DNA from 3 places in the Bradyrhizobium ontarionense genome. Region 1 is predicted to be linked to each of the others. Evidence: predicted binding sites of a transcription regulator. Region 1 holds the regulator's gene; each other region holds the start of a gene.

Region 1 (4,806 bases):
TGGGTCGACGGCCCGCTGCAGCGCGAGGGCCGTGTCTCGGGCGGGCTCCGGCAGATGTTTCTGGAGAAGAACGCAGCTGCGCTGCGTGCGCCCGCGGCGGGTGCGAACCTCGACGTGACAGCCGCCTTCGCGCAGCTCGGCGACATCGCCGCGCCGTCACGCGTGATCTGGGGCGACCTGGACTTTCCTCATATTCAGGAGCGAAGCCGCCTGATCGCAGCAGAGATGCCGAACGGATCGGGTCACGAGCTGACCGGAACGGCGCACCTGCCGAGCCTGGAGCGGCCGCACGAGGTGACCGAGCTGATCGCAGGGTTTCTCGCCGGATCGTGAGACCCGTGCCGCAACGGCGAGCCCCCGGCAGCCCCAACTGGCGGAGTCGCGCAGGTACGGCGGATCCGGCAGGCGTCGATGAACTGGCGGCAGACCGTTACGGCTTGGCCGCACCGCGCGCATTCGGTTAGAAGGCTGGTCTTTCGACTCGTTCGTCTCCGTCCGAAGGAACTCCCATGGCCCTGATGCCGGTGTCCGATGCGTTGGCCGCGGTGCTCGCGGGCGCCGCGCCGCTGCCTGAGGAACTGGTGGCCCTGGATGAGGCCCATCACCGGGTGCTGGCGCGCGACCTGGCGGCGCTGCGGACGCAGCCGCCCGAGGCGATGTCGGCGATGGACGGCTATGCGGTGCGGACGGCCGATGCCGATCGCGTCAAGGCGCGGCTGAAGGTGATCGGCGAGGTCGCTGCCGGCCGGCCGTTCGATCGCGCCCTCGGCCCCGGCGAGGCCGCCCGCATCTTCACCGGCGGCGTCGTGCCCGACGGCGCCGACGCCGTCGTGATCCAGGAGGACACGGTCGCCGACGGCGACCACGTCGTGATCACGGAAGCCGCGATCAAGGGCCGCCACATCCGCCCGGCCGGCGTCGACTTCAAGCAAGGCATGGTGCTGCTCGAGGGCGGCCGCCGGCTCAGCGACCGCGACCTGTCGCTGGCCGCCAGCATGAACCACCCGGCCCTGCCGGTCCGGCGCCGGCCGAAGGTGGCGCTGCTCGCCACCGGCGACGAGCTGGTGATGCCGGGCTCGACGCCGGGCCCGGGCCAGATCGTCTATTCCAACGGTTATGCCCTGCGCGCGCTGGTGCGCAGCGAGGGTGCGATAGCAGTCGATCTCGGCATTGCCGCGGATACGCTTGCCGCCACCGTCGCTGGCATCCGCCGCGCCCGCGAGGCCGAGGCCGACATCCTGATCACCACCGGCGGCGCCTCGGTCGGCGACCACGACCTGGTCAAGCAGGCGCTCGACGCCGAGGGCGTCGACATGGCGTTCTGGAAGATCGCGATGCGGCCGGGCAAGCCGATGATGCACGGCCGGCTCGGCGGCGTCAGGGTGATCGGACTGCCGGGCAATCCGGTCTCGTCCTATGTCTGCGCCATGCTGTTCCTGGTGCCGCTGATTCGCCGCCTGCTCGGCCGCGCGCAGCTTCATCTGCCGCGCGAGACCGCGCTGCTCGGCCGCGAGCTCGGCGCCAACGACGTGCGCGAGGACTATCTGCGGGCGCGCCTCGAGGAGCGTCCCGACGGCACCCTGATCGCGACCCCCGTGACCCAGCAGGACTCCTCGTTGCTGGGGAATCTCGCGCTGTCCCAGGCGCTTGTGATCCGTCCGGCGTTTGCGCCCAAGGCTGCGGCTGGCAGCCGTTGCGAGATCATGCGCCTGCCGGACTGAGCCCGCGGTCCCCCCGGCAAAGCCCGGCCTGTTCATCATAATTTAAGGATTGCGGAACACACATCGAACATATAGTGTCCGTTCATGATTTGTTTTTAGTATGTTGCGGGCGCCGCGAATTACGGATCGTCCGACATCCATGCGCTCACGGACTCTTCGCCAAGATTCAGAGCCTACGGATTTCAGACGACATCAAACTGGGGACCAAGTCGAGATGCTGACGCGCAAACAGTACGAACTTCTGCGGTTCATCAACGAACGGCTCAAGGAAGCCGGCGTGCCGCCGTCCTTCGACGAGATGAAGGATGCGCTCGACCTGCGCTCGAAGTCCGGCATCCACCGCCTGATCACCGCGCTGGAAGAGCGCGGCTTCATTCGGCGGCTGCCTAATCGCGCTCGCGCCATCGAGGTGATCAAGCTGCCCGAGCTGTCGCAGGCCGCCAACAACCGCCGCGGCTTCACGCCGTCGGTGATCGAAGGCAATCTCGGCAAGGTGCGAACCTCGACACCTGCGCTCGACGATGGCGAACGCCCCGTGGCGGTGCCGGTGATGGGCCGCATCGCCGCAGGTACGCCGATCGAGGCGCTGCAGACCCGCAGCCACACGATCAGCGTGCCTGCCGACATGCTCGGCAATGGTGATCACTATGCGCTCGAGGTGCGCGGTGATTCGATGGTCGATGCCGGCATCCTCGACGGTGACATGGCGCTGATCCAGCGCAACGAGACCGCCGACACCGGCGACATCGTGGTGGCGCTGATCGACGACGAGGAGGCGACGTTGAAGCGCTTCCGCCGCCGCGGTGCTTCGATCGCGCTGGAGCCTGCCAATACCGCCTATGAGGTGCGCATCCTGCCGCCCAACCGGGTGAAGATCCAGGGCAAGCTGGTCGGACTCTACCGCAAATACTGACGCGCATCGCAACGTCGCGCACGCGATCTGCGATCGCGGCGCGGACTCCTGCGTCTGGAAGCGATCATCGCTCTGCGAAATGCACCGAAGGATGTGCAACGCGGCATACTCAAACGCTTGTGATCGTGCGCGACGGCACGCCGCGCAGATCAGCGCAGAATTGCCGCGAAGCACGCGCTAACATCACCATCGATGTCCACTCTGATAGAGGCCTGCGCCTGTCCGGGGGGAAGCGTGGGTCGGCTATCTCTCAACGAGGAGCGATCCGATGTGTGACTACAGCCTCCATGCCGTTGCGTCCCGCCCCGCCAAAGTGGGCGAGACGCTGGTGTCGACGATGTTCCGCGGCACCGCGACCCGCGGCTTCGCCTCGGAAAGCGAGCCGAACGTCGCGGTCTGCATGCTGCCCGGCACCGAGCTCGCCTTTGCCGAGGATGTCCGCTACGACAGCCGCTGGCTGTGGACCCGGACGATCCGCGAGCGCGTCGCCAAGTTCAACGCGATCGAGAAGCACATTCCGGATCGCCACCACGATGCCATCGAGTTCGCCGACGGCCGCCATGTGCTGGTGACGCAGCTCTGCGAAGGCCAGCGCGTCACCGTGCTGCAACTGCCGGTCACCAGGCAGCCGGCCGAGCGCCGCCCCGATGTCGTCGAGGGGACCGGTTCGAATCCGACCACGCCGATACGCCGCATCAGCATCACGTGAGCTGATCGCGTCTGCGGGATGAACTAATCCTCCACGCCCTGCTCCAGCTCCGGCGGCGTGGCGTCCTGCACGCGTGCCGATGGCGCTCGCGGCGCCAGCGTCGGTTCGAATTCGACCGCCTCCGACGGCGCCGGCCACCATGGGCGGTCGGTGCCAACGGCGCGCGCGGGGGTGACAACAAAGTCGTTGCCGTGCCGCGTCAGCATCAGCGTGCCCTGCTGCTGCAGGCGCTGGCGATCGACCACGGCGGCCGCGCAGGAGACTGGCGCCGGACGCGCGGTCACGACCAGCGCGGCGCGCGCGCAATCGTCCGCGACTGCGTCGGGGCGCAGCGCCATCGCGACGAAGCGGCCGTCCGCCGACGCTGCGACGCAGCCGGCCTCATCGCAGGACACGCCGTCGCCGAGCGATGAATCGGCCGGTGCGCGCGCATCGGCATCGGCGGCGAGCCATTCCTTGACGACGAAGACGTCCTTGCCGGTGCGCATCACATGCAGCCGTCCGTCGCCGCCGCGCACCGCGACGGCGCGCCCGTCACCCGAGATCAGGATATCCGGCAGCGGCGTTGCGCCCGCCCAGACCGTCGCCACCGCCAGCACGACGGCGCCCGACCAGCGCAATGGCGTGCGCAGCAGCCCGAACAGAATGAGCCCGAGACTGGCCAGGACCATCGGCCCGATGCCGAACGCCGTGATGCGCCCAACCGCGCCGGGCAAGGCCGCAACCCACCGCGTCACCGCGATCATCCAGTCGATGCCCCAGCCCATCAGCGACCAGAACGGGCCGTCGAGGCCGAACGGCGCCGCCAGCAGGCCGAGCAGGCCTGCCGGCATCACCAGCGCCGAGACCACCGGCATCGCTGCGAGATTGGCCAGCACGCCATAGGGCGTGATGCGGTGGAAGTGGAACGCGGCATAGGGCGTGGTCGCCAGTCCCGCCACCAGCGAGGCCATCAGCAGCATCGCGATCTCGCGCCCGCCCCACAGCGCGATGCGCTGCGTCGCCGAACTGTCGGGTGTCGCCAGCAGCCGCGGCAGCCCGAACTGCACCAGCGCGACGAGGCCGAGCGTGGCCGCAAAGGACATCTGGAAACTCGGATGCACCAGCGCCTCCGGTGCCGCGACCAGCACGATCATCGCGGCCACCGCGAGCGTGCGAAAGGTGATGGCGCGGCGATCGACCATGACCGCGATCAGCACCACCGCCGTCATGAAGAACGACCTCTGGGTCGCGACCTCCGCGCCCGACAGCAGCAGATAGAAGGCGGCCGCGACCAGCGCCGCCGCAGCCGCCCATTTCTTGATCGGGTGGCTCACCGTCAGGCCCGGAATCAGCGCGAGCAGCGCCCGCATCGCGAAGAACACCACGCCGGCGACCACCGCCATGTGATAGCCGGAGATCGACAGCACGTGGCCGAGGCCGGAGATGAACATCGCGTCGTTCACGTCCGGTGTGATGGCATC
Region 2 (4,806 bases), 130 kb from region 1:
GATACGCGCTGCGGATGCCCGCCCGGCCGAGGATGATGCCGCCGGTTGGAAAATCCGGGCCCGGAATGATGTTGATCAGGTCGTCGATCGAGAGCGCGGGATTGTCGATCAGCGCGACGCAGGCATCGATGACCTCGCCGAGATTATGCGGCGGGATGTTGGTGGCCATGCCGACCGCGATGCCGCCGGCGCCGTTGACCAGCAGGTTCGGGAATTTGGCCGGAAGAACCGACGGCTCTCTGTCGGAGTTGTCGTAGTTGGCCTGGAAATCGACGGTGTCCTTGTCGATGTCGTCGAGCAGCGGAATCGCCGACTTGGCAAGCTTGGCTTCGGTGTATCGATAGGCGGCCGGCGGATCGCCGTCGACCGAGCCGAAATTGCCCTGGCCGTCGATCAACGGCACGCGCATCGAGAAGTCCTGCGCCATGCGCACCATGGCGTCGTAGATCGACTGGTCGCCATGCGGATGGTATTTACCGATGACGTCGCCGACGACGCGCGCGGACTTGACGTATTTCTTGTCGGGCGTGTGCCCCTGCTCGTACATCGAATACAGGATGCGCCGATGCACCGGCTTCAGGCCGTCGCGCGCATCGGGCAGCGCCCGCGCCACGATCACGCTCATGGCGTAATCGAGGTAGGAGCGTTTCATCTCGTCGAGGATGGAAACGGGACGAATGTCGGAAGGTCCGCCCGGCTCGCCGGGCTTCTCATCTTCTTTATCGGACAAAGGGGATTCCGGTCGGTTTTGACACGCGAAAATCGCTTGGAATCATATAGCGCATCGGGCCTTCGCAGGCCATCCCCAAACCGACCCGAACCGCGCTTTTTCTACTCGCCTTTCCAGGCACTTAACCAGACAGCACGACGGCGCAAGGCAGGCCGCGGGAACCGCCTCGGGCTACGGCCCGAAGACCACCTTGTGCATGATCCGCCCGGGCAGCAGGGTGAACAGTCCGGCGATCACCAGGGCGCCGGAAAACAGCGTGATCATGGCCCGGCGATGCGCCGCCACCCGATGGCGATGCGCGGCCCACACGGCGAGCGGCAGCACGCCCAGCGTGTAGATCGAAAGCAGGTGGATCGGGCTCCATGGACCAACCAGCCGGATGGTGTGAATCCAGAACGAGCTGACCGCGACAGCGGCCATCAGCGCGACCCAGATCCAGCCGATCGTTCGATGCGGCCAGGTCCCCTTCGGCGCGGCGAACTGGACGAGCCCCAGCGCGAACGCGGTCATCGCGGCAAGGGCGTGCAGCAGGACGGCGGGTTCGGCGGCGAGCAACGGTGCGAAGCTCATGCGACAGCCCCGTCGGTCAGGTCGCGGCAGCCTGCGCGTTGTGCAGGCGCTCCTTGATCGCGTCGACATCGATGCTGCCCGCACGCATCTTGGCTTCGGCCTGCCCTTTCACCGCACCACACAGCTCGACGAGCAGAGCATCGTGGGCGCATACGATGTCCATCTTGGTATAGACGAGATCGTACTCGACGGGCTCCCAGGTCCCGAGATCGGCCAGATTGTGCTGCATCTGGACCTCGAGATGATCGAGCGCCGCAGCGAACTTGGCCTCCGCCGTGGTCTTCGCCTCGAATTCATGGAAGAGATCGAATATCTCCTGCCCGACCGTCCCGGGCAGGCGCGACCGGATGTCCTCGATCGCCTCCCGCTCCTTGGCCGCCTTGGCATCCTTTCGGCTGCCCGTCTCGAAGAACGGGATGTCACCGGCCAGCGCCTCGACGAGGTCGTGGACGATGATCATCTTCAGCACGCGGTCGATCTCGACCGGCCGAGCGAGATGACGGTGCACGAGCAACGCGAGCAGCGACATGCTCCAGCTATGCTCGGCCACGCTCTCACGGCGTCCGTCCGACAGCCAGCTATGGCGCAGCTCGCGCTTCAAGCCCTCGGCGAGCCGGTAGAAATCGACGATCGTAGCCACAGCGTCTTGCATGGGACCAACCTCGCACGATCGCTTGCGTCTCGGGCAGCGCCCCTGACGACCGCCGGCCTTCCGTCCCGACACGGACGGAAGCCGGCGCGTATCTGCAGCGTGCGCCCGCGCTTCAGAACGGAATGTCGTCGTCCATGTCGCTGTTGCGGCCGCCACCGCCGGCCGAAGCAACCGCGCGGCGCGGCGGCGCCATCGACGGACCGCTGCTGCCGAAATCGCCGCCCGGCTCATCGGCGAAACTGCCGCCGCCGCCACCGCCGCGGCCGTCGAGCATCGTCAGCGTCGAGTTGAAGCCCTGCAGCACGACCTCGGTGGAGAACTTCTCCACACCGCTCTGGTCGGTCCATTTGCGGGTCTGCAGCGCGCCTTCGATGTAAACCTTGGCGCCCTTCTTCAGATACTGCTCAGCAACCTTGCAGAGCCCCTCGTTGAAGATCACCACACGGTGCCATTCGGTCTTTTCCTTGCGCTCGCCGGTCGCCTTGTCGCGCCATGTTTCCGACGTCGCAATGCTCAGATTGGCGATCGGCCGCCCATCCTGCGTGCGCCGGATCTCCGGGTCTTTCCCGAGATTGCCGACCAGAATCACCTTGTTCACGCTACCCGCCATCACCACTCTCCCGCGGTTCTCACTTCACCGGACCGGCCGCGCGCACCGGCCTCTCGGCATCAGGTGGCTAAACCCTTCCTCTCGCGGCGGACCCTATACGGTTGCCGCGCCCGCCACCCGTCCTCTCCATCGCTTATCCACATATAGCAAGCCGTCACGGATTGTTCCAGGTTTGTTCGCGCCATAATCCCACAACCATACGTCGAGTTCCGTGGAACCGGAGGGAACTCAGAGTTCCCGCAATGGAACCCTCAAAAAGTTCCAAAAATCACGTAAAAGTAATTAACTTTCATCAACTTAGAAAGCCCCACTTCCTCCTCGGATGTGGCTTTTGGGCGACGGTATTCCAGGTTGAATCGTCTATATTTGCGGATGGATTGGGGCCGCGATGGCGGTCGCAACAGTTCATCAGAAGCGCGCCTCCGGGGACAAATTGGGGGACGCCCAACGCGGGAGACTTGGGATGAGACATCCGATGACGAGAATTTTTCTTGGAGCCGCCAGCCTGATGGTTCTGGGTGCACTGGCGCCGGCGGGAGCCGCCGATCTCGCCGCCCGCCCGTACACCAAGGCGCCGGTGGCAGCGTCCGCACCGCTTCCGACCTGGACCGGCTTCTATCTCGGTCTCCAGGGCGGCGGCGGCTGGGGTCGCAGTGATGAGACCTACTTCTTTGCGCCGAATGTCGTCGGCTTTACACCGACGCAGCGGTACGACATCAGCGGCGGCTTCGTCGGCGGCGTGGTCGGCTACAACTGGCAGGTCGACAATATCGTGTTCGGCCTCGAAGGCGACTATCACTGGGCCGACATCAACGGTCGCTCAGCGGTGATCAGCTCCGGCGCCGGTTTCGGCGATACCTACTTCACTAAGCTGCGCGGCTTCGGCGACATCAAGGGCCGGCTCGGCTGGGCAACAGGTCCGGCGCTGCTCTTCGTCAGCGGCGGCGCCTCGGTTGGCGACTTGCAGCACCGCTATGATCCGGGCATCGCGCCTCCTCCGGCCGGTGCGGTGCAGAACGACTGGCGCTGGGGTTGGACCATCGGCGCCGGCGCTGAATACATGTTCGCCGCCAACTGGTCGGCGAAGGTTGAGTACAACTACATCGATTTTGGCGAGAGCACGATTCAGTACACGAATCCGCTCGTCACGACCAACCGCTCCGAGTGGAAGGACACCGTGCACACCGTCAAGGCCGGCATCTCCTATCACTTCGGCGGCCCGATCATGTCGCGCTACTGATTGCACGCGCGAATTGAATATGTCGAAAGGCCGGCCTTGCGCCGGCCTTTTTTTGTGTGCCAAAACCGGCACTTGCTGGGCCGATGTGTCGTTTGGGTGACGGCTTTTCGCGGCGGAAGGGGCTATCAAGGTCCGGCGGGTGGGCGTTGGTGAGAGTGTGCGTGCGGGCATCGGGCTTGGTTTGGGGACTGCGATGAGAAGGCTGTTGCTGGGGGCGACAACTTCGCTGGCGCTGGGGTTTGCGCCGGCGATCGCAGCCGATTTGCCCGCGCGCACCTTCACCAAGGCGCCCGCGATGATCGCGACGATCTATGATTGGAGCGGCTTCTACCTCGGCCTGAATGCCGGTGGCGCCTCGGCCCGCAGCTGCTGGACCAACAACGTCTCCTTTGCCGGCGTCACTGCGACGAACGCCGAAGGCTGCCATGATGCGACCGGTGCGCTGGCCGGCGGCCAGATCGGCTATCGCTGGCAGGCGGGCGGCTGGGTGTTTGGCGTCGAAGGCCAGGGCAACTGGGCCAACCTGAAGGGCAGCAACACCAGCCAGCTCGTCCCGGCCGTGACCAACCAGACCAAGATCAACAGCGTTGGCGTGCTGACCGGCCAGATTGGCTACGCCTGGAACAACGTGCTCTGGTACGTGAAGGGCGGCGCCGCGGTCGCAGGCGAGAAGTACAACGGCCTTGCCACGGCGACGGGGACGGCGTTCGACCAGTCGAGCGCGACGCGCTGGGGGGCTGCGGTCGGCACCGGTGTCGAGGTCGGCTTTGCGAAGAACTGGTCGGTCGGCGCCGAATACGAGCACATCTTCATGGGCAACAAGGCCCTGAACTTCTCCGGCGTTCCGGCCGGTGCGGCGACCCGGACCGATACGGTCGGCCAGGATGTCGACATGGCCACGGTCCGTGTCAACTATCGCTGGGGCGGCCCTGTCGTCTCCAAGCACTGACGTCTCCAAGCACTGACATCCGACGTCCTGAGGTCTGCAGGTCTCCTCGAGGGAC
Region 3 (4,806 bases), 120 kb from region 1:
AGTTGCTTGTGATCACGACGGCGCTCGTCGCCATCGCGACCGCCACATCCGCCTCGGCGGCCGACATGGCGGCGCGCCCCTACACCAAGGCACCGCCGATGATGGTCGCCATCAACGATTGGAGCGGATTCTATCTCGGCCTGAACGGCGGTTATGGATCGAGCCGCAATTGCTGGACTCTCGCGGACGGTCGAGCCGAGGGCTGCCACAATGCCACCGGCGGCACCATCGGCGGTCAGTTCGGGTATCGCTGGCAGATGAACTCGGTCGTGTTCGGCCTTGAGGCGCAGGGCAACTGGGCCGACTTGACCGGCAACAACGTCACCCCGCTATTCGCGCCCGATCGCAACCGCACCAAGCTCAGCGCCTTCGGCCTGTTCACCGGGCAGATCGGCTATTCCTTCGACAACGTCCTGCTCTACGCCAAGGGCGGCGCGGCCGTCACCGACACCAAGTACGAGATCTTTTCCGGCGTGATCAACACCGTGCTGGCCACCACGACGGTACACAAGTGGGGCGCGACCGTCGGCGCTGGCGTCGAATACGCCTTCTCGCCGAACTGGTCGGTGGGCTTCGAATACGACCACCTGTTCATGGGCAACACGAACGTCCCGTTCCGCGGCGCGGTCTTCACCCAGACCGATAACATCAAGCAGGATGTCGATCTGTTCACGGCTCGCCTGAACTATCGGTTCGGCGGCCCGGTCATCGCCAAGTATTGATCAGCTTCTACAAGTCTAGTCCTGAAAGGCCGGCGCAAGCCGGCCTTTTTGTTGCGCTGCGGACAATGCTGGCTTTTGCGTGACAGGCGGAACCCAAGCATCTGAGCAACAAAGGCTTTCTGCGCTACCCCGTAGATCCCCGGTTTCGCCGCGACTGTGGCTTTGAGGTGACGGCAATCCGCGCGGAACCCGGCTATAGGAGGTTCGTCAACTTGAACGGGTGAGTCTGTTTCGTGCGTGAAAGCTTCGGTGCGACGCGGACTTCTAGGACTAAACTGGAGAGAAGAAGAATGAAGAAGATCCTGCTTGCGACCGTGGCCCTGGCCGCCCTGGCCGCTCCCGCTGCCGCTGCCGATCTTGCTGCGCGTCCCTACACCAAGGCGCCGGTTGCCGCGCCGCTCCCGACCTGGGCCGGTTTCTACATCGGTGCGATGGGTGGTTATGCCAGCCAGGATAACAACAGCTTCGCTGGCTTCGTTGCACCCTTTTCGTTGTCGCAGAAGGGCGGCTTCGCCGGCGGCACCATCGGCTACAACTGGCAGCAGGGTCCGGTCGTGTTCGGCGTCGAGGCTGATGCAGCCTGGGCCGACATCAACGGCTCTGTAACTGCGGGTGGCGCCACCTTCTCGAGCAAGATCGAGGACATGGGCACCGTGCGCGGTCGCCTGGGCTACACCTTCGGTCCCGCCATGCTGTACGCCACCGGCGGTTACGCGTGGATGGAAAACAAGGCCACCCTCTCCGGCTTCGGCGCTACTGACTTCGGTCGCCAGTTCCACAACGGCTGGACCCTCGGTGCCGGCGCCGAATACATGTTCGTCCCGAACTGGTCGGTGAAAGCCGAATACCTCTACAAGAGCTTCGGCAGCGAGAACTACGCCGCGGGTGGACTGCTGCCGTCGGGCACCATCAACCTGCACACCGTGCAGGTGGGCGTGAACTACCACTTCTAAGATCTACGCCTCCGGGCCAACGCACAAAGCCTCCGCTCTGCCAGAGCGGAGGCTTTTTCTTTGCCGGATCAGGCGCGCGGCATGACGGAACCGGCCTCGCTCCTGCCAATCGCTGCCATTCCCCGAACGCATTGTTGATGATTCGCTGACGGCACTGGAAATCCGCACTCGTTCTTCCTACGTTCTGACGATACCTTTCCCTCTGGCGTCCGATGGCCGGTTTCCGGCGAACGCGCCTTGCAACGATGGCGCTGATGCCGCGCCGTGGGACGATCGTCATGGATGAAGTGCTCAAGGCCAAGCAGCGCGCGCAAGCCAACTCGTCGAGCCTGCGGGCCATCACCATCCGCGGCGCCCGCGAGCACAATCTCAAGAACATCGACGTCGAGATCCCGCGTGACAGGCTCGTCGTGTTCACCGGGCTCTCGGGCTCCGGCAAATCCTCGCTCGCCTTCGATACGATCTATGCCGAGGGCCAGCGCCGCTACGTCGAATCGCTGTCGGCCTATGCGCGCCAGTTCCTGGAGATGATGCAGAAGCCCGACGTCGACCAGATCGACGGCCTGTCGCCGGCGATCTCGATCGAACAGAAGACGACGTCCAAGAACCCGCGCTCCACCGTCGGCACCGTCACCGAGATCTACGACTACATGCGCCTGCTGTGGGCCCGCGTCGGCGTGCCCTACTCGCCGGCCACGGGACTTCCGATCGAGAGCCAGACCGTGTCGCAGATGGTCGATCGCGTGCTGGCGCTTCCCGAGGGCACCCGCCTCTATCTGCTGGCGCCGGTCGTACGTGGCCGCAAGGGCGAGTACAAGAAGGAGCTGGCCGAATATCTCAAGAAGGGCTTTCAGCGCGTCAAGATCGACGGCACCTTCCATGAGCTCGCCGAGGCGCCCACGCTCGACAAGAAGTTCCCGCACGACATCGACGTCGTCGTCGACCGCATCGTCGTGCGCCCCGACATCGGCCAGCGTCTTGCCGAGAGCTTCGAGACCGCGCTGAAGCTCGCCGAGGGCTTGGCCGTGATCGAGTTCGCCGACACCCCCGCCTCGGCAGCGCCTGCCGAAGAAAAGAAGAAGACCGCGAAGATCCACGACAAGAGCGGACCCGAGCGCATCCTGTTCTCGGAGAAGTTCGCCTGCCCGGTCTCCGGCTTCACCATCCCCGAGATCGAGCCGCGGCTGTTCTCGTTCAACAATCCCTATGGCGCCTGCCCGGAATGCGGCGGCCTGGGTGTCGAGCAGCATGTCGATGCCGATCTCGTGATCCCCGACAAGGAGGTCACCCTGCGCAAGGGTGCGATCGCGCCGTGGGCCAAGTCGTCCTCGCCCTATTATCTGCAGACGCTGACCGCGCTCGGCAAGTTCTACAAGTTCACGCTCGACACCAAGTGGAAGGACCTGCCGAAGAAGACGCAGAACGCGCTGCTGCACGGCTCGGGCGACGACGAGATCAAGTTCACCTATGAGGACGGCGTCCGCGCCTACGACACCAAGAAGCCGTTCGAGGGCGTCATCACCAACATCGAGCGCCGCTTCCGCGAGACCGAGAGCGAATGGGCGCGCGAGGAGCTCGGCAAGTACTTCAACGACGTGCCCTGCGCGGCGTGCCGTGGTTTTCGGCTCAAGCCCGAGGCGCTATGCGTCAAGGTCGGGGCCAAGCACATCGGCGAGATCAGCGAGCTCAGCGTCAAGGCCGCCGGCGAATGGTTCGCGGAGGTGCCGAAGCAGCTCAACGCGCAGCAGACCGAGATCGCGACCCGCATCCTCAAGGAGATCCGTGACCGCCTGACCTTCCTGCTCGACGTCGGCCTCAATTACCTGACCCTGGCGCGCTCCTCCGGCACCCTGTCCGGCGGCGAGAGCCAGCGCATCCGCCTGGCCTCGCAGATCGGCTCGGGGCTGACAGGCGTGCTCTACGTGCTGGACGAGCCGTCGATCGGCCTGCATCAGCGCGACAACGCGCGGCTGCTCGACACCCTGAAGCGGCTGCGCGACCTCGGCAACACCGTCATCGTGGTCGAGCATGACGAGGACGCCATTCGCCTCGCCGACTACGTGCTCGACATCGGTCCCGGCGCCGGCACCCATGGCGGCCACATCGTCGCCGAGGGCACGCCGGCCGAGATCATGCGCAATCCGGCCTCGCTGACCGGCAAATATCTCACCGGCGAGCTCGAGGTCGAGGTGCCGGAGCGGCGGCCACCGAACCATCGCCGCACCATCAAGGTCGTCAACGCCCGCGGCAACAATCTCAAGAACGTCTCGGCCGAGATTCCGCTCGGCCTGTTCACGGCCATCACCGGCGTCTCCGGCGGCGGCAAGTCGACGCTGCTGATCGACACGCTCTACAAGGCGATCGCGCGCAAGCTCAACGGCGCCAGCGAAGGCGCCGCGCCGCACGACCGCATCGAGGGCCTGGAGCACATCGACAAGATCATCGACATCGACCAGTCGCCGATCGGCCGCACCCCGCGCTCCAATCCCGCGACCTATACCGGCGCGTTCACGCCGATCCGCGAATGGTTCGCCGGCCTGCCGGAATCCAAGGCGCGCGGCTACGAGCCCGGCCGGTTCTCGTTCAACGTCAAGGGCGGCCGCTGCGAGGCCTGCCAGGGCGACGGCGTCATCAAGATCGAGATGCACTTTTTGCCCGACGTCTACGTCACCTGCGACGTCTGCAAGGGCAAGCGCTACAACCGCGAGACGCTCGACGTGCTGTTCAAGGGCAAGTCGATCGCCGACGTGCTCGACATGACGGTCGAGGAGGCCGCCGAGTTCTTCAAGGCGGTGCCGCGCGTGCGCGACACCTTCGAGACCCTGCGCCGTGTCGGCCTCGACTACATCCATGTCGGCCAGCAGGCCACCACGCTGTCCGGCGGCGAGGCCCAGCGCGTCAAGCTCGCCAAGGAGCTGTCGAAGCGCGCGACGGGGCGCACGCTCTACATCCTGGACGAGCCGACCACCGGGCTGCATTTCCACGACGTCAAGAAGCTCCTTGAGGTGCTGCACGAGCTGGTCGCGCAGGGCAACACGGTGGTCGTGATCGAGCACAATCTCGAGGTCATCAAGACCGCCGACTGGGTGATCGACCTCGGCCCCGAAGGCGGCGACGGCGGCGGCGAGATC

What was found. Region 1 encodes LexA, which represses DNA repair genes until DNA is damaged. Its sites were predicted from a motif close to TGTTCNNNNTGTGTTCNG; they were not measured.
Region 2: LQG66_RS06070 (single-stranded DNA-binding protein) is a predicted target of LexA. The motif match lies at 2,725-2,742, and genes of this name have one in related genera.
Region 3: uvrA (excinuclease ABC subunit UvrA) is a predicted target of LexA. The motif match lies at 1,845-1,862, and genes of this name have one in related genera.

The regions. Positions count from the first base shown of each region.
Region 1 covers NZ_CP088156.1:1,505,425-1,510,230, forward strand. The annotation lists gene LQG66_RS06680 (alpha/beta fold hydrolase) at 1-333, shown strand, start outside; gene LQG66_RS06685 (molybdopterin molybdotransferase MoeA) at 510-1,721, shown strand; gene lexA (transcriptional repressor LexA) at 1,936-2,634, shown strand; gene LQG66_RS06695 (hypothetical protein) at 2,903-3,343, shown strand; gene LQG66_RS06700 (ComEC/Rec2 family competence protein) at 3,367-4,806, opposite strand, start outside.
Region 2 covers NZ_CP088156.1:1,375,155-1,379,960, forward strand. The annotation lists gene gyrA (DNA gyrase subunit A) at 1-730, opposite strand, end outside; gene LQG66_RS06060 (DUF2306 domain-containing protein) at 902-1,300, opposite strand; gene LQG66_RS06065 (HD domain-containing protein) at 1,317-1,952, opposite strand; gene LQG66_RS06070 (single-stranded DNA-binding protein) at 2,065-2,562, opposite strand; gene LQG66_RS06075 (outer membrane protein) at 3,038-3,802, shown strand; gene LQG66_RS06080 (outer membrane protein) at 3,996-4,751, shown strand.
Region 3 covers NZ_CP088156.1:1,381,270-1,386,075, forward strand. The annotation lists gene LQG66_RS06090 (outer membrane protein) at 1-722, shown strand, start outside; gene LQG66_RS06095 (outer membrane protein) at 1,013-1,675, shown strand; gene uvrA (excinuclease ABC subunit UvrA) at 1,954-4,806, shown strand, end outside.